DNA from 4 places in the Mesorhizobium kamtschaticum genome. Region 2 is predicted to be linked to each of the others. Evidence: predicted binding sites of a transcription regulator. Region 2 holds the regulator's gene; each other region holds the start of a gene.

Region 1 (4,593 bases), 2.2 Mb from region 2:
GTCCAGAACCGAGATCGACGCCCTCATTGCCGTCTTGAGAAAGGCCGTCATTGCCGAACTCGCGGCGCAAGGCATTGCCGAGGACGCGGTTGCCACCAAGCCGGTGCTGCACATCCGCTATGACGGCACCGACACGACGCTGCCGGTGAATTTCGAGAGTGACTCGATTTTCCAGGCGAAGCGCGATTTCGAAATCGCCCACAAGGCGCAATTCGGCTTCGTCTATGACGACAAGCCGATGATCGCCGAGACGGTCGGCGTCGAGGGCAGCGAAATCGGCGAAAGCAGCGCCGAAGCCTATGCGCCCGCCGGCCCTGCGAGGGTTGAAGCTGGCGCTTCCGGAACGCGGCGCATCTACACCGAAGGCCGGTGGCATGAAGCCGGCATCCATCGTCGCGAAAACCTGCGCCCATCCAACCTGGTCGCCGGCCCTGCCCTGATCATCGAGCCCAACCAGACCATCGTCGTCGAACCGGGCTGGCAAGCCGAAATCACCAACCTCAACCACGTCGTGATCCGCCGCACGGCAAGGAAGGCGCGTGCTGCTGCCCTCGGCACATCAGCCGATCCGGTCATGCTCGAGGTCTTCAACAATCTGTTCATGTCGATCGCCGAACAGATGGGCGTGACGCTGCAGAACACCGCCTACTCCGTCAACATCAAGGAAAGGCTGGATTTTTCCTGCGCCGTCTTCGACCACACAGGCGCCCTGGTCGCCAACGCGCCGCACATGCCGGTGCATCTGGGCTCCATGGACCGCTCAGTCGAAACCATCATCCGGCTGAACTCCGGCGACATCCATCCCGGCGACGTCTTTGCCTTGAACGCCCCCTATAATGGCGGCACGCATCTGCCTGATATCACCGTGGTGACGCCGGTGTTTTCCCTCCCCCTCGAGGGGAGGGTGGCCGCGCAGCGGCCGGGTGGGGTCCTCTCGAGAAGGCACCGCAAGAGCGCCGAGCCCGGTCGATCCGACCCCCTCCGGCGGCTTCGCCACCACCTCCCCCTCAAGGGGGGAGGAAATTCTGTTCTACGTTGCCTCGCGCGGCCATCACGCCGATATCGGCGGCACTGCCCCCGGCTCGATGACGCCGCTCGCCACCACGGTCGACGAGGAAGGCGTGCTGTTCGACAATTTCCGCATCGTCGACCGCGGAAAATTCCGCGAAAAAGAGCTGCATACGCTGCTCACCGATCACCGTTATCCGGCACGAAACCCGCACCAGAACATCGCAGACCTCAAGGCGCAGATCGCCGCCAACGAGAAAGGCGTCGCCGAGCTGCGCAAGATGGTCGCGCATTTCGGCCTCGATGTGGTCGAGGCCTATATGGGCCATGTCCAGGACAACGCCGCCGAGAGCGTGCGCCGCGTTCTGGAACGGCTGCCGGATAGCTCGCATTACGAATACCCGACCGATACCGGCCAGGTCATCAAGGTCAAGATCACAGTCGACCGGCAAAATCGCGAGGCAACGGTCGACTTCACCGGCACGTCACCAGTGATGAAGAACAATTTCAATGCGCCGGAGCCCGTTGCCCGTGCCGCTGTGCTCTATGCCTTCCGCGTCATGGTCGAGGACATGATCCCGATGAATGCCGGATGCCTCAGGCCCATCAACATTATCATTCCCGACGGCTGCATGCTGAAGCCCGCCTATCCCGCCGCCGTCGTCGCCGGCAATGTCGAGACCTCGCAGCATGTCACCAACGCGCTGTTCGGCGCCATGGGCGCCATGGCCAATGCGCAGGGCACGATGAACAACCTCACCTTCGGCAATAAGCAGTACCAGTACTACGAAACCATCTGCTCCGGCTCGCCGGCCGGCCGGATGAATTCCGGCCGCGGCTTTGCCGGCACTTCGGGGGTGCACACCCACATGACCAATTCGCGCCTCACGGATCCGGAAGTGCTGGAACTGCGCTTTCCCGTGGTGCTCGAGGATTTCCATATCCGCGAGGGATCCGGCGGCAAGGGCAAATGGAGCGCCGGCGACGGCACCAAACGCACCATCCGCTTCCTCGAAAAGATGGAATGCGCGATCCTGTCCTCGCACCGCAACCGCCCACCGCAGGGTCTGGACGGAGGTGGCGACGGCGAGGTCGGCTCGACCAAAGTTCGTCGCAAGGATGGCTCGATCGACATGCTGAAGGCCTGCGACCAGACTGTGCTCGATGCCGGCGAGGCCGTCATTCTGACGACGCCGACGCCGGGCGGGTTTGGCAAAGTGTGACGGGCAAGATAAAATAATATTGGCCGCTTAGGCAGGGCAGGTTGGAAACGGCGCGCGGACTGATGAGGAGTTAGCACCCATATGGACGAGTATGCGCGCCTTCCGAACTATGATCCCGATTTCTGTCGAAGGGTCGCCAAGTGGGGAGCTATAGTCTGTTTTTTGGGAGTTGTTGTAGAGGCGTTCATATTTTCGCTGGTCGACCCAGCGCGGAGCAGTTGCCCTGGGTGGATCATTCACTACGTCGGCGGGCAACCCATACCGCTAAAGGTGATATTCGCACTGACACTGTTTCCTGTATTTTGGGCTTGCTTCGTTTTTCTACGTTGGAGACATTTTTCTAAGACACTGCATGCTACCGCTACAGGCACATATGTGCCGCCCTTCTCAAATCTCTTAGGTCACCCCAAGATCGATCCCTTCACATTCCCTCATGATCAAGTGTTTCGAACGGTGATCGTGTTGTGGTGCATATTCTGCACAAGCCCTCTTTGGTTGATGCTCACTCTCTGTACAAATACATTTAGCTATCTGGGTTTCAGCCGCTGACAAAATCATGAAAGCCGCGACACCTGCACCGACATTGGGGAAGCTCGTCTGAGCCTACGGGTTGATCTTGGCTTCATAAAACACGGATCAACTCGCCCTCGATTTTCCAGCCAAGTCCGCTGTCAAATGAAGTTGCGCGGCGGTGCCACCTAATTTTGCGCGCTACAGCAAAGGCTTGAGCCGGCGTCAACAGGCTGTCACCGGCCTGTCATGACCCTGCGCTACCCGCTTGCGACAAAGCAAATGGGGAATCACTTTGTCATGACGGACGTTTCCGCAGATCTGGTTTTTCGCCGCGGCAAGGAAGTTGGAAAAGCCGTCTACCAGAACCGCGCGCTTTCGAAAGCCGGCATCTCGGAGCGGCTGTTCGCCTTTCTGTTTTCCGGCCTCGTCTATCCGCAAATCTGGGAGGACCCCGATGTCGACATGGAGGCGATGCAGCTCGGCCAAGGCCACCGCGTCGTCACCATCGCCTCGGGCGGCTGCAACATCCTGGCTTACCTCACCCGCTCGCCGGCACGGGTCGACGCCGTCGACCTCAACGCCGCCCACATCGCGCTGAACCGCATGAAGCTGGAGGCGGTGCGCCGCCTGCCCTCGCAGGGCGACCTGTTCCGCTTCTTCGGCGCCGCCGACACCAGCCACAATTCGGAAGCCTACGACCGTTTCATCGCGCCGCATCTCGATCCGGTCAGCCGCCATTACTGGGAGCACCGCAACTGGCGCGGCCGCCGGCGCATCGGTGTCTTCGACCGCAATTTCTACCAGACCGGCCTGCTCGGCCTGTTCATCGCCATGGGTCACCGCACGGCGAAGTTCTTCGGCGTCAACCCGGCGCGCATGATGGAAGCCAGGAACATCGGCGAACAGCGCCGCTTCTTCAACGAGGAACTGGCGCCGGTCTTCGACAAACCGCTGCTGAAATGGGCGACGTCGCGCAAGGCTTCGCTCTTCGGCCTCGGCATTCCGCCGGCGCAGTATGATTCGCTGATCACCTCCGGCGACGGCACCATGGCCAGCGTGCTGAAGGCCCGACTGGAAAAGCTCGCCTGCGATTTTCCCTTGCAGAATAACTACTTCGCCTGGCAGGCGTTCGCCCGCCGCTATCCAAATCCCGGCGAAGCCGCCCTGCCCGCCTATCTGGAAAAGCAGAACTACGACACCATCCGTGGCAATATAGACCGCGTCGCCATCCACCATGCCAATCTGATCGAGTTCCTGGCCGGCAAGGATGCGGGCACCGTCGACCGCTTCATCCTGCTCGATGCCCAGGATTGGATGACTGATGAGCAGCTCAATGCGCTGTGGTCGGAAATCAGCCGCACCGCCTCGGCCGGCGCCCGCGTCATCTTCCGCACCGCCGCCGAGCCGAGCCTGCTGCCGGGCCGTGTCTCGACCTCGCTGCTCGACCAGTGGGACTACCAGGACGAGGCGTCGCGCGAATTCTCGGCCCGCGACCGCTCGGCCATCTATGGCGGCTTCCACCTCTATGTGAAGCGCGCGGCATGAGCACGACGGAGCTGCCGGCCAGCCATGCCGAACTGATGGACGGCGTCTACCGCTGGCAGCGCCACATCTACGACCTGACCCGCAAATACTATCTGCTCGGCCGCGACCGGCTGATCGCGGGGCTGGAGGTGCCGGCCGGCGGCACCGTGCTGGAACTCGGCTGCGGCACCGGCCGCAACATCATCCTCGCCGCCCGCCGCTATCCCGATGCCCGCTTCTTCGGCCTCGATATTTCGGCCGAAATGCTGGAGACGGCCGGCAAGGCGATCGACCGCGAAGGCCTGTCCAGCCGCGTCACGCTGGC
Region 2 (4,593 bases):
GGCGATCGCCGGCGCCGTCGCGCTTGCCATCCTGGTCATCCCGGTCGTCGTGCGCACCACTGAAGATATGCTCAACCTGGTGCCCAACGCCTTGCGCGAAGCCGGCACCGCGATCGGTGCGCCGCGCTGGGTGGTCATCAAGTCGGTTGCCTACCGCGCCGCAATGTCGGGCATCGTCACCGGCATATTGCTGGCCATCGCCCGCATCTCCGGCGAGACGGCACCCCTTCTTTTCACGGCGCTGAACAACCAGTTCTGGTCGAGCAATCTCAACGCGCCGATGGCCAGCCTGCCAGTCACCATCTTCCAGTTCGCTCTCAGCCCTTACGAGGAATGGCAGCAGCTGGCCTGGACTGGCGCACTCATCATCACATTGACGGTTCTCGCGCTCAGCATCGTTGCGCGCAGCCTGACCGGACGCAGAGAGGACAAATGAGCCAGATGTTGTCTCCAGACATGACGATCGCCGCCGAGGCAGCCGCCAAGGTAAAGATCGAGGTCAAGAACCTCAACTTCTACTACGGCCAGTCGAAGGCGCTGAAGGATATCACGCTATCGCTGCCCGAGCGCAGTGTCACCGCCTTCATCGGACCGTCGGGTTGCGGAAAGTCGACGCTGCTGCGCGTCTTCAACCGCATCTATGAACTCTATCCCAAGCAGACCGCCGAGGGCCAGGTGCTGCTCGACGGTCAGAACGTTCTCGACCGTTCGCAAGACCTCAACCTGCTGCGCACCAAGATCGGAATGGTGTTCCAGAAGCCGACGCCGTTCCCGATGTCGATCTATGAGAACATCGCCTTCGGCGTCAGGCTCTATGAGAAGATCAGCAAGGCCGAGATGGACGGCCGCGTTGAGCAGGCGCTGAAGCGCGCAGCCCTGTGGAACGAGGTCAAGGACAAGCTCAATGCCAGCGGCCTCAGCCTGTCAGGCGGGCAGCAGCAGCGGCTGTGCATCGCCCGTACCGTGGCCGTGAAGCCGGAAGTCATCCTGCTCGACGAGCCGGCCTCGGCGCTCGACCCGCTGTCGACCGCCAAGATCGAGGAGCTGATCGACGAGCTGCAGGCCGACTACACGATCGTCATCGTCACCCACAACATGCAGCAGGCGGCGCGCGTCTCGAAGCAGACTGCTTTCATGTATCTGGGCGAACTGGTCGAGTTCGACAAAACCGAGAAGATCTTCACGTCGCCTCGCGAGAAGCGCACGCAAGACTACATCACCGGCCGCTTCGGCTGATCTCACGCATACGAGGACCAGGATCATGGCCGAACACACAGTCGCAGCCTTCGACGAGGATCTCGGACAGATCAGCAGGCTGATCAGCGACATGGGCGATCTAGCCGGCTCGATGGTCGGTGGCGCCACCAAGGCGCTGCTGAATTCCGACAATGCGCTGGCACAGCGCGTGGTCTCCGACGATGCCATCATGGACGCGCGCCAGCGCGAACTCGACGACCGCGCCATCACGCTGATCGCCAAGCGCCAGCCAATGGCCGACGATCTGCGTCATGTCGTCGGCTCGATCCGCATGGCTGGCGATCTCGAGCGCATTGGCGACCTTGCCAAGAACATCGCCAAGCGCGTCGGCACCGTCGGTCTCAGCGCCACGCCGCGCGACCTGTCGCATTCCATCGACGCTATGGCACAGCTGGTGCTGATCCAGGTGCAGGGCGTGATCGAAGAGTATGCGGCGCGCGATGCCGCGGCACTGGCGAAGCTGCGCGCCGACGACGAACGCATCGACGTCAAATACACCTCCGTCTTCCGCGAACTGCTGACCTACATGATGGAGGATCCGCGCAACATCACGGCTTGCACGCATCTGCTGTTCTGCGCCAAGAATCTCGAACGCATCGGCGACCACGTGACCAACATTGCCGAAAACGCCTACTATGTCCTGACCGGCACGCAGTTGCCCGCTAATCGTCCCAAGCAGGACGAGACGGCGATGTCGGCGCCCGCGGCCTGACGCAAGAGGTGACCAATCGATGATCGCGCCACGCATTATGGTGGTGGAGGATGAGGAGCCGCTGGGGGTGCTGCTCCGTTACAATCTTGAATCCGAAGGCTACCAGGTGGAGGTGGTGCCGCGCGGCGACGAGGCTGAAATCCGCCTGCAGGAGAACGTGCCCGACCTTCTGGTGCTCGACTGGATGGTGCCGGCGGTGTCCGGCATCGAACTCTGTCGGCGCCTGCGGATGCGGCCCGAGACCGAGCGGCTGCCGATCATCATGCTGACCGCGCGGGGTGAAGAAAGCGACCGCGTACGTGGGCTCTCCACCGGCGCCGACGACTATCTGGTCAAGCCGTTCTCGACGCCGGAATTCATGGCTCGCGTCAAGGCGCTGCTGCGCCGCGCCAAGCCGGAAGTTCTGTCCAGTGTGCTCAAGGTCGGCGACATCGTGCTCGACCGTGAATCGCACCGGGTCTATCGCAAGAAGAGCGAGATCCGGCTCGGGCCGACCGAATTCCGTCTGCTCGAATTCATGATGCGCCATCCCGGCCGCGTGTTCTCGCGCAGCCAGCTGCTCGACAATGTCTGGGGCGAGACGATCTACATCGACGAGCGCACGGTGGACGTGCATGTCGGCCGGCTGCGCAAGGCGGTCAACAATGGCCGCATGCCGGACGTCATCCGCACCATCCGCGGTGCGGGCTACGCTATTCGGGAAGATTAGACGGCGGTCTGGGGTTCACTCGGTGCCTTCCAGGCGAGACAGCGCAGCCCAAAGCGCGTCGAATTCAGCTTTGGTGATCTCGCGGACTTGCCAGTCACCTTGCTCGACCTCTTCTACTGTCGGCAGTTCCCCTTCGGGCAGGTGATCGCCGTTGAGGCCTCCGGGATATGCGAGGAGCACGCGACCATCGGCGTATACGTGGATTGCCCGACAACCAAGGTTCTCAGCATCGCATTCGAAATAGTACACGACTGGCAGATCCGGGTCTCCGGACGAGACATTCATGAGCCAGTGAACGGGAGGGCCGAAGTCCGGCAGGTAATATGTCACGCCAAGTCGGTTCTTGTAGCTCTTCATCATGGACATCGGTCGTGCTCAGGCCACGCTCTTTCCGGCGCCAGCTCGTGCCTGCACGCCCGGTGCGAAAATCTCCTGGTCGACGAAGGTCAGCGCACGCATGGCGCAGCCCTCGCGGATCAGCGGCAGTTCGTTCGGTTCGGTGTCGAAGGAAATCGATTTCGAGTGCTGGCCGCCGGCGGTCTGGGCGATGGCCTCGCGCAATGCCGGCTCGATCAGGTCGAAGGCGGCGGCACTGACGCCGACCATGGCGACGGGTGCGGGATCGATCAGCGCGAACAGGCTGCCGAGGCCATAGCCCAGTGCCTCGCCGGCCTTGCGGTAGGCTTCGCGCTCAGGTCCGTCTCTTTCCCTTGCGGTGGCGGCGAGTGCCCGCATCTGCGTGTCGCTGACGTCGGCGACCGGCTCGGTGTCCTCACTGAGCTGCCTGGCGTTGCGCCAGATGGCATAGTTGCCGGCATAGGCCTCGACGCAGCCGCGGCGCCCGCAGCGGCAGAGCGCGCCGCCTGGCCGGTGGATCATGTGGCCGAACTCGCCGCCCGAGGAATGAGTGCCGGTGAACAGCTCGCCCTTCAGCACCAGGCCCATGCCGATGCCGTGCGACAGAAGGATGGCGATGAAGTCGTCGCGGTAGCGCTCGGGATCGCGCCAGCGCAGCGCCACCGCCATCATGTTGCAGTCGTTCTCCATGGTGGCGGGGATGCGGAACTCGGCTTCGAGTATGTCGGCGAAGGCGATGTCGGTCTGCGGCGTGATCGGCGACCAGAGCATCGCCCGGGCCTCGGTGTCGGTGATGCCCTGGATCGCCAGCGCGATGCGAGCGACGCTGCGCACGTCGATATCGGGATCGTCGAGGCGCCGCCGTACGATGGCGACGCATTCGCCGATCAGCGCTTCGCGCGACATGGTCAGCGTGTCCAGCCGGCGCTGTTCCTCTGATACCACCTGGCCGGCATAGTCGATGACGGCGACGGAGAGGAAATTCAGCGACAGCACCACGGTCATGACAGCCGCGGCCTCCGGATTGAGGCCGAGGCCGACCTGCGGCCTGCCGCGTTTCAGTGCGCCGGCCTCGCTCGGCTTGCTCTCGGCCAGTATGCCTTCGCCGATCAGGTCGGAAGAGATCGCCGATATGGTCGAATGGCTGAGGCCGGTGGTCGCTGCGATCTCGGTGCGCGAGGGCCGACCGGCCCGGCGCACGGCCGTAATCACCATGGCGCGGTTGCGCCGGCGCAGATCGTCGTGGCGGATTCCGACCGACATCTTTCCCACATCCTCCTGGTCGCCGCGGTTCCTCCGGCCCCTCGAACGCTGCCGACGACACGGTCAAATACTGGCAGAAGCGGCCCGTCCTGTCATTTATTTATTCCGAGGCTCGAAAAAAATTCACAAGGGCATCAAAATCCATCAGAATCGTTGTTGACAGCGTTCCGGTGTTGGATCAGTGTTTTTTCGAGGCTCGAAAAAATAGAGCCTCTGTGCCGGCCTTCGGGCCAGTTTGGTCGCGCCATACTCGGCGCAGGGAGGAATATCATGAAGAGATTCACAGCCGCCATCC
Region 3 (4,593 bases), 980 kb from region 2:
CTTCGACGCGACGCGCTTTAGAGCAATTCCAGGAAAAGTGTGAGCGGTTTTTGGAGTGCGCCCCTCGGAGCGGACAGATTGACTAAGCAGAATTGACTTGGAAGCCGGGCTTTCGAAGGATGGAAGCCATGACTGCACATCGCGCGCACAGCATCGAGTTCAAACGTCAGGTAGTGCAAGAGTTCCTCTCCGGTGAGACGCTTCATGGTCTGGCCAGGCGGCACGAACTAGCGCGTAACCTGATCCGTATCTGGGTCCAGAAATACGAGGCCGGCGCCTTCGACGAGGATGTAGCGGCGGCCGAGACGATGCAGACCTATGAGGCTCGGATCGCCGCGCTGGAGCGGCTGGTAGGCCGGCAAGCCTTGGAAATCGAGTTTCTAAAGGGGGCTCTGAAAAGCGCACCACGTCCCAGAAGCGGGCCTACATCCGTGATCACCGGCCCCGCGGTGTCTCCATCGCTGAAGGATGCCGGCTGATGGGGATCGCGCGATCAACCTACTACGATCAGCCCGAAACCGCCGTGGATGACACAGCGCTCGTCGAGACGATGGGTGAGATCTCCGACAGCTTCGAAGCCTACGGCTATCGCCGCATGCAGGCGGCGCTGCGGCAGAGCGGCATTGTCGTGAACCACAAGAAGGTCAGACGATTGATGCGCGAGCATGATCTGCAACCCAGGATCAGGCGACGCTTCATCTCCACCACGGACAGCAATCATGAATTGCCGATCTTCCCGAACCTGGCGAAGGACGTGACACTCCATGGCCCGAACCGGCTTTGGGTAAGCGACATAACCTACGTGGCGATTGCGGCAGGCTTCGTCTACGTCGCGGTCATCTTGGATGCCTGGTCCCGCAAGGTCGTTGGTTACGCCATCGGCCGGTCGATCGACGCGCGCTTGACCGTTGCAGCATTGAAGGCGGCAATCGAACGGCGAAAGCCGCCGCCGGGCTGCGTCCATCACTCGGATCGAGGCGCGCAATATGCCGCGCTCCTCTATCGCAATCTTCTCGCCGAGCACGATCTTATTGGATCGATGGGTCGGCGCGGCAATCCCTACGATAATGCCAAAGCGGAAAGCTTCATGAAGACGATGAAGGTCGAAGCCATCTATCCGATGGCCTATGAAACCTTCACCGACGTCGCTGAGGACCTTCCCCGCTTCATTGATGAGGTTTACAACACTCGCCGATTGCACTCAGCGCTCGGCTATCTCAGCCCGCAACAGTTCGAAGACCAACACGCCCGGAAGATGGTCAAAACTGCCGCCTGATCCTGTCCGCTCCGAGGGGCGCACTCCATTTCCCGGGCAAAGCGCGTAGCGCTTTCCCTAGGAATTGCGTCAAAACAAAGAGTTAGAGCGGTTCACCGTTTCCATGAAACGGTGAACCGCTCTAGGACTTACATTCCGAGATCGGAACGAAGCTCGGCCTTGGCCACTTCATACTCGGCCTTGAAGTCGTCGCGGTTGAGCAGGACCGCGGCGATGACGCTGCCGGAAATCTTGCCCATCTCGACATCGGACGCATAGTGGATGCCGCCAACCTCACGGTTGTGGGCGTATTCGGCCGCGCGCGCCATGATCTCGGCGCGCTTCTCGGGAACCATGTCGGCGAGGATGATGCCCATCATGGTGCCGACGGTGGCGTGGCCGGACGGCCAGGAGCCGGAGCTCGACAGCTTGACCGCCGGCTTGACGAGATCGCTGAGCTGGTGCGGACGCGGACGCTTCCAGACATCCTTGGCCGGATCGACGACGGCGCCTTCGGTCTCGACCACGCGGTCGAAGAAAGCGCTGAACTTCGGCAGCTTCTCCTTGTTGAAATTCGGCCCCATCACATTGGCGAAGCGCCAGACATTCTCCTCGGCGTCGGCAACGGCGCTGGCTACCATCTCGGGCGTGCGCGTCACCTGCAGCGTCAGCACCTCGCCGAGTTCGGCCTTGGTCTGCGCCGAATCGTTGGCCGGCGGCGGCGGCAGGATCATCGTCAGGTCGATGTCTTTGTTGGTGACGAAGGGTTTTGCGTCTTCGGCCCGGGCGGCCGAGCCGATGACCAGCAGCAACAGACCTGCCGCCAGCGATGCGTATTTCTTCATGGGTGCGATCCTTCGTTGAGAATGATGCAGGATCGCCATATGCGATGACGGTCATGTGACATCACCGCCCCCCGGAAATACGAAAGGGCGCCTCGAGGCGCCCTTTCGTATTCGTATGCTGCCTTGGCGCTGCTTAATGCGCCACGCCTTCCCACACCTTGCGCTTGACGAGGTAGACCAGCGCACCGAACACCAGCAGGAAAAACAGCACGTTGATGCCGGTATGCTTGCGGGCTTCCATGTGCGGCTCTGCCGCCCACATCAGGAAGGTTGCCACGTCGCGGGAATACTGGTCGACTGTCTGCGGTGCACCGTCATCATAGGTCACCTGGCCGTCGGATAGCGGCTTGGGCATTTTCAGCGACACGCCGGACATGAAGTACGGGTTGTAGTGCGTGCCTTCCGGGATGACCATGCCGGCAGGCGGCGTCTGGTCGTAGCCGGTCAGCAGCGAGTGGATGTAGTCGGGGCCACCCGCGTCATACTGGGTGAAAATGTCGAAGACGAATTGTGGAAAGCCGCGCTCGACGCCGCGCGCCTTGGCCAGCAGCGACATGTCGGGAGGTGCCGCACCGCCATTGGCGGCCGCGGCCGCTTCCGTGTTCGGGAACGGCGCCGGGAAATAGTCCGACGGCTTGCCGGGACGGTCGAACATGTCGCCGGCATCATTGGGGCCGTCATGGATCGTGTAGGTCGCCGCCAGCGACTTGATCTGCGCATCCGAATAGCCAAGGTCCGACAGGGTGCGGAAGGCCACCAAATTCATCGAATGGCAGGCCGAGCAGACTTCCTTGTAGACCTTCAGGCCGCGCTGCAACTGGCCCTTGTCGTAGGTGCCGATCGGGCCGGTGAAGCTCCAGCTCATTTCCTTCGGCTCATTGATCGGGAAATGCGTCGGCGCCGCCGCGTTGTGCGCCTCTTCGGCCGCGAAGGCCGCAGTGCCGGCGGCCACAAGGCCGATCAGCGCCAGCGAGGTGAGAATCTTCTTCATGCCAAATCCCCTTAGATTCTCTACCGCTCAGCCCTTGGTCTCTGGCGCGGCCGTGGCGCCCGCCGGATGCCCGCTGCCACCCTTGTTCTTTTCAAGCACCGCCTCGGTTATCGAGTTCGGCACACGCCGCGGCGTCTCGATCAGGCCAAGCACCGGCAGCGCGACTAGGAAGAAGCCGAAGTAGAACAGTGTCGCCGCTTGAGCGTAGCCAACGTAGTTGCCCGTGAACTCACCTATCAGGAGGGTCAACAGACCGCCGCCTTCCGCCGGCTGCGAACCCAGCCAGCCAAGCAGGATGGCATCGGCCACGAACAGCCAGAAGAACAACTTGTACCAGGGACGGTAGACCGCCGAGCGAACCTTGGAGGTGTCGAGCCACGGCACCAGGAACAGCATGACAATGGCACCGAACATGCATAGCACGCCGCCGAGCTTGGAGTTGATCGGCCCGACATTGAAGGTGATGGCGCGCAGGATCGCGTAGAACGGCAGGAAGTACCATTCCGGCACGATGTGGGCCGGCGTCTTCAACGGATTGGCGACGATGTAATTGTCGGGATGGCCGAGATAGTTCGGCAGGAAGAAGATGAAATAGGCGAAGATGAACAGGAACACGATCATGCCGAACGCGTCCTTGATGGTCGCGTAAGGGGTGAAGGCGACGGTGTCGGTCTTCGACTTGACCTCGATGCCGGTCGGGTTCGACTGGCCAACGACATGCAGCGCCCAGACGTGCAGCACGACGACGCCGGCGATCATGAACGGCAGGAGGTAGTGGAGCGCAAAGAAGCGGTTCAGCGTCGGGTCGTCGACGGAGAAGCCGCCGAGCAGCAGCTGCTGAATCCAGTTGCCGACCAGCGGAATGGCACTGAAGAAGCCGGTGATGACGGTGGCGCCCCAGAAGCTCATCTGCCCCCATGGCAGCACGTAGCCCATGAAGCCGGTCGCCATCATCAAGAGGTAGATGATGCAGCCGAGGATCCAGAGCAACTCGCGCGGCGCCTTGTAGGAACCGTAATAGAGGCCGCGGAAGATGTGCATGTAGACGGCGATGAAGAAGAACGAGGCGCCGTTGGCATGCATGTAGCGCAACAGCCAGCCGGAATTCACGTCGCGCATGATCTTCTCGACCGAGCCGAAGGCGAGATTGGTGTCGGACGTGTAGTGCATGGCCAGCACGATGCCGGTCAGGATCTGCGCCACCAGCATGATCGACAGGATACCGCCGAAGGTCCACATGTAGTTGAGGTTGCGCGGCACCGGATAGGCGACGAAGCTGTCATAGACCAGCCTGGGCAGCGGCATGCGGGCGTCGAACCAGCGTTCGATACCGGTTTTGGGCGTGTAGGTCGAGTGTCCCTCGCTCATCGAAATGTCCCCCTGCCTCAACCGATAAGGATCTTGGTATCGGAAATGAATTTGAATACCGGCACAGCCATGTTCTCGGGCGCCGGGCCTTTGCGGATGCGGCCGGCGGTGTCGTATTGCGAACCATGGCACGG
Region 4 (4,593 bases), 310 kb from region 2:
AGCGGGATCAAGAGAGCACGCATAGCTGACAATCCCTTTTGACCAAGTAGCTATCTGGATCTGAGCCTTGCAAAAAAGTACAGGGCACACAACGCAGAGAACCATGTGGAGGCAACGAACGTTTGGTAGTCCATCCAGCAGATGGCGAGTAGCGACGCGCTGACGGCAAGCAGGACTACGGGGACAAAAGCATCCAAGTATAAAAACACCAAAGCGAATGCCGATATCGATATGGTCAGGATGTCTGCCGTTTGGCTAAATCTTGGCTCCTTGCCGATGAAATGCACGATAACGGACGAGATGAGAATCAAGAAAAGCAACCTGCGTAGGACGGCTTCCTTGACGGTGTACTCGTTCAGGTCGAGGACCGTCGCAATGTCCCTCTTTTCCTGCTCGACTATCGACTCTAGGCCGCCCCGGCCGCCTTGTCTCACGTAGCGGATCAGGTCCTTTCTCCAATAGTGGATCAGGAACATCTTTTCGATATCGTCCAAAAATTTCCGAGCAAGGTTCAAGTCGCTATCGCCAATTCTCAACAGGTCACGAGCATGACGGTAATATTGCGACCGGTTGGAATGGGGTGCAAGAGGCCTATTTCTTCAAGCTCGCTTCGATCAGCAGGTCGGCGTTGCGGGCGACCGACTGCGCCGGTCCGCCGAGGCCGAACAACTGGCCGCTGATATAGGCGCCTTCGATGAGGAGCAGCAGGCCATCGCCCAGCGTATTGGCATCTTCTGCCCCCATCGCGGCGGCCATGGCGCGCAGCCGGCGGCGCAGTTCCTGCTTGTTGGCCTCGCTGACGACGCGGGCCGGATGGCTGTGTTCGGGATACTCGACCGCCGCATTGGTCATGCCGCAGCCGCGATAGTCCGTCACTTGCGTGCGCTTGCCGATGCGGGTCAGGAAAGCCTCGATCTGCGCGCGCGGGTCACCGGGATGGGCGTTCACTGCCTCGTCGAAACGCTCCCAATATTCAAGATCGTATTGCCGGAGATAGGAAGCGGCCAATTCGTCCTTGGAGGGAAAGCTGCGATAGAGGCTGGGCTTGGTGACGCCGGCGCGCTTGACGATCTCGTCGACGCCGATCGCCCTGATGCCCCGTCGATAAAACAGGTCATAGGCGACGTCGAGGATCTTCTTGGCGGCCTTGGGTGGCGCCGATGCATGACCTTCGCTGATGGTCAGTTCAATATTTTTGTCCGTTGGCATCATGTGACTCGATTGACGTGTTACCGATCGGTACGTATACATGCTCCCACCCTGCAACGTACCGGTCAGTAACATGATAGCTCAATCTCGTCCCTTTGGCCAGCGCTACGCTTTCGTCGTGGTCGGCGTCATCTTCCTCTGCCTGCTGGTCGCGGCCGGGCTTCGTTCCGCCCCCTCGGTCATGATGCTGCCGCTCGAGAACAGCTTCGGCTGGCGGCGCGACGTCATCTCGCTGGCCGCCGGCGTCGGCATCCTGCTCTATGGTCTGACCGGTCCGTTCGCCGCCGCGCTGATGGAAAGGATCGGGTTGCGCCGCACGCTGCTTGCCTCGCTGGTGATCATGTCGGGCTCGACGGCGCTCAGCCTGCTGATGACCAAGCCCTGGCATCTCTTCATCACCTGGGGCGTCTTCTCCGGCATCGGCTCCGGCGCCGTCGCCAGCGTGCTTGGCGCCACCATCGTCAATCGCTGGTTCAAGACCAATCGCGGTCTCGTCATGGGGCTGATGTCGGCCTCCAGCGCGTCGGGCATGCTGGTGTTCCTGCCGCTGATCGCCGCTTTGGCGCAATCGGGCGGCTGGCAGCCGGTTGCCATTGCGGTCGCGATCGCCACGGCGGCCATGATACCGTTCGTCTGGCTGCTGGTGCCGGAGCGGCCGGCCTCGATCGGCATGGTGCGCTATGGCGCCGAGGCCGATGACGTGCCGCCGACATCGCCGGCATCGCAAGGCAATTTCCTGGCGCATACGCTCAACACGCTGCGCCGCGCCGCCGGCACAAGGGTGTTCTGGTACCTGTTCGCCACCTTCTTCGTTTGCGGCTTCACCACCAACGGCCTGGTCGGCACGCATCTGATAGCCTTCTGCGGCGACATGGGCATCGGCGAGGTGCAGGCTGCCGGCCTGCTGTCGATGATGGGCATTTTCGACCTGATCGGCACGACGCTGTCGGGCTGGCTCACCGACCGTTTCGACCCGCGCAAGCTGCTCGGCGTCTACTATGCCATCCGCGGCCTGTCGCTGATCTACTTGCCCTATTCCGGCTTCTCGGCGACCAGCCTCATCATCTTCGCAGTGCTCTACGGCCTCGACTGGATCGCCACCGTGCCGCCGACGCTGCGGCTCGCCAATGAAGCCTTCGGCGACCGCAGCGGCCCGATCGTGTTCGGCTGGATCGTCGCTGGCCATCAGGTGGGGGCTGCAACCGCGGCAGCCTTCGGCGGCACCATGCGCGAGCTGCAAGGCAATTACGAGCTGGCCTTCCTGATCGCCGGCATGACGGCCATCGCTGCGGCTTGCATCTCACTGCTGATCAACACCAGCCGGCCGGCCTTCGATCAGGAACCGCAGCCTGCGTAGACCGCCGGCCTCCTTCTCCCGCAAGGGGAGAAGGAAAGGCGTTGGCTGTTATCAAAACTTCATGGTTTCGAGATGCCCCTGAAACATTGAGGCTGGACCTTGATGGCTGCGTTCAAAGCCATCCAGGAGACAGCCATGAACAAGCTCTCGTTGACCCGCCGCGCCTTTGTCAGCTCCGCGAGCGCTGCCGGTCTGCTCGGCGCCTCGGGTCTCGCGCTACCCTACTACTCCCGCGCCAGCCAGCGTCCTGCCTTCACCCATGGTGTCCAGTCTGGCGATGTCGACGCCACCAGCGGCATGGTGTGGACGCGCACGGACCGCCCGTCGCGTGTCATGTTAGAAGTGTCGTCGACAGAGAATTTCGCCAACGCAGCGCGTCTGGCGCCGCTCGATACGTCGCCGGCAAGCGACTACACGATGAAGCGGCTGCTCACCGACCTCGCCTCCGACCAGGATATTTTTTACCGGATGATTGCGGCCGATCTTGCTGACATCAACGTCGTTTCCGAGCCGATCGTCGGCCGCTTTCGCACGGCGCCGGCCTCAAAACGCGACGTCAAGTTCGCCTGGTCGGGCGATACCGCCGGCCAGGGCTGGGGCATCGATGAAACCGGCATGAAGACCTACGCCACCATCGGCAAGCACACACCCGATTTCTTCCTGCATTCGGGCGACACCATCTATGCCGATGGAGCCATGAAGGACGAGGTCGACCTGCCCGGCGGCGGCAAATGGAAGAACGTCGTGTTGATCGACGGCAAGCGTAAGGTCGCCGAAACGCTGGACGAATACCGCGACCAGTGGAAATACAACATGATGGACAAGAACGTGCTGGGCCTCAGCGCCATATGCCCGACCTTCTATCAGTGGGACGACCATGAAGTGCTCAACAACTGGTCGGATTCGAAGGATCTGAGCGCCGACAACCGTTATACGGAAAAATCCATCCACGTGTTGGCGGCCCGCGCGGCGCGCGCCTTCCACGAGATGACGACAATCCGCTACGAGCCGTCCGAACCCGGCCGCGTCTATCGCAAGATCCCCTACGGGCCGCTGCTCGACGTGTTCTTCCTCGACATGCGCTCCTATCGCGGGCCGAACGGCCCGGATCTGGAGGAAACGCTGACGCCGAAGTCGCGCATGATCGGCGAACAGCAGACCAAGTGGCTGAAGCGGGAACTGGCGAACTCCAAGGCGACCTGGAAGATCATCGCCGCCGACATGCCGCTCAGCCTCGTCGTCTGGGACGATGCTGCGAAGAAGGTCGGCTTCGAGGCTGTCAGCAACAACGACAATGGCGCGCCGAAGGGCCGCGAACTCGAATTCGCCGATGTGCTGCGCTACATCAAGAACGCCGGCATCACCAACACGGTGTGGCTGACCGCCGATGTGCATTACACGGCGGCTCATTACTACAACCCCGACAAGGCGCAGTTCCAGGATTTCAATCCGTTCTGGGAGTTCGTCTCCGGCCCGATCCATGCCGGCACCTTCGGTCCCAACGATCTCGACATGACTTTTGGGCCTGAGCTGAAATTCATCAAGGCGCCGACCGCCGAGCAGGGCCAGAACCTGCCGCCGTCCGCCGGGCTGCAGTTCTTCGGCCTTGTCGATATCAGCGGCGCAACCGAGCAGATGACGGTGAGGCTGATGGATCGCGACGACAACGAACTCTACAAGGTCACGCTTGACCCCGTCCGGTCCGCGTAAGCGCGCATCTTGGTCGGAGTAGCGACTATTGCGCGCTCAAGGGGAGCGCGCCTGTCGTTAGTCCGGGTAGCAGACCATCGGAATGTTTGGCCACACGGCGCTGTCGCAGTTGGCGCTGGCTTGTCTCTGCTTGAAGGCGGTGCTGACCGGTCCCGTCACCATCGGGTCAACGCCATCAGGCGCATCGGCAAAGGTCTGCTCGGCCGTCTGGGTGTCGGACTGTGTAACAGCGCGCGCGCCCTTCTGCGTCGCGGCAGCCGACTGCGCGGCATTGGCCGCCAGCAGCAAGGCAAAGGCCACCGAAGCGATGAGTGGCC

The links. Region 2 encodes PhoB, which activates phosphate uptake and scavenging genes when phosphate is short. Its sites were predicted from a motif close to TGTCATNNANCTGTCAT; they were not measured.
Region 1: the regulator PhoB is predicted to act here: its motif matches at 2,965-2,981, upstream of AC0V7N_RS19490 (BtaA family protein).
Region 3: the regulator PhoB is predicted to act here: its motif matches at 2,145-2,161, upstream of AC0V7N_RS13575 (acid phosphatase).
Region 4: the regulator PhoB is predicted to act here: its motif matches at 2,613-2,629, upstream of AC0V7N_RS07230 (alkaline phosphatase D family protein).

The regions. Positions count from the first base shown of each region.
Region 1 covers NZ_CM149691.1:3,944,034-3,948,626, reverse strand. The annotation lists partial or broken gene AC0V7N_RS19495 (hydantoinase/oxoprolinase family protein) at 1-2,228, shown strand, start outside; gene AC0V7N_RS19490 (BtaA family protein) at 2,991-4,289, shown strand; gene AC0V7N_RS19485 (class I SAM-dependent methyltransferase) at 4,286-4,593, shown strand, end outside.
Region 2 covers NZ_CM149691.1:1,790,857-1,795,449, forward strand. The annotation lists gene pstA (phosphate ABC transporter permease PstA) at 1-436, shown strand, start outside; gene pstB (phosphate ABC transporter ATP-binding protein PstB) at 433-1,236, shown strand; gene phoU (phosphate signaling complex protein PhoU) at 1,262-1,969, shown strand; gene phoB (phosphate regulon transcriptional regulator PhoB) at 1,989-2,678, shown strand; gene AC0V7N_RS08820 (DUF6881 domain-containing protein) at 2,694-3,038, opposite strand; gene AC0V7N_RS08825 (ROK family protein) at 3,054-4,298, opposite strand; gene xylF (D-xylose ABC transporter substrate-binding protein) at 4,569-4,593, shown strand, end outside.
Region 3 covers NZ_CM149691.1:2,771,511-2,776,103, reverse strand. The annotation lists gene AC0V7N_RS13585 (transposase) at 129-479, shown strand; gene AC0V7N_RS13580 (IS3 family transposase) at 428-1,276, shown strand; gene AC0V7N_RS13575 (acid phosphatase) at 1,405-2,100, opposite strand; gene AC0V7N_RS13570 (cytochrome c1) at 2,234-3,091, opposite strand; gene AC0V7N_RS13565 (cytochrome b) at 3,119-4,459, opposite strand; gene petA (ubiquinol-cytochrome c reductase iron-sulfur subunit) at 4,477-4,593, opposite strand, start outside.
Region 4 covers NZ_CM149691.1:1,479,066-1,483,658, forward strand. The annotation lists gene AC0V7N_RS07210 (hypothetical protein) at 1-23, opposite strand, end outside; gene AC0V7N_RS07215 (hypothetical protein) at 51-494, opposite strand; gene AC0V7N_RS07220 (TetR/AcrR family transcriptional regulator) at 592-1,209, opposite strand; gene AC0V7N_RS07225 (MFS transporter) at 1,283-2,566, shown strand; gene AC0V7N_RS07230 (alkaline phosphatase D family protein) at 2,702-4,276, shown strand; gene AC0V7N_RS07235 (hypothetical protein) at 4,334-4,593, opposite strand, start outside.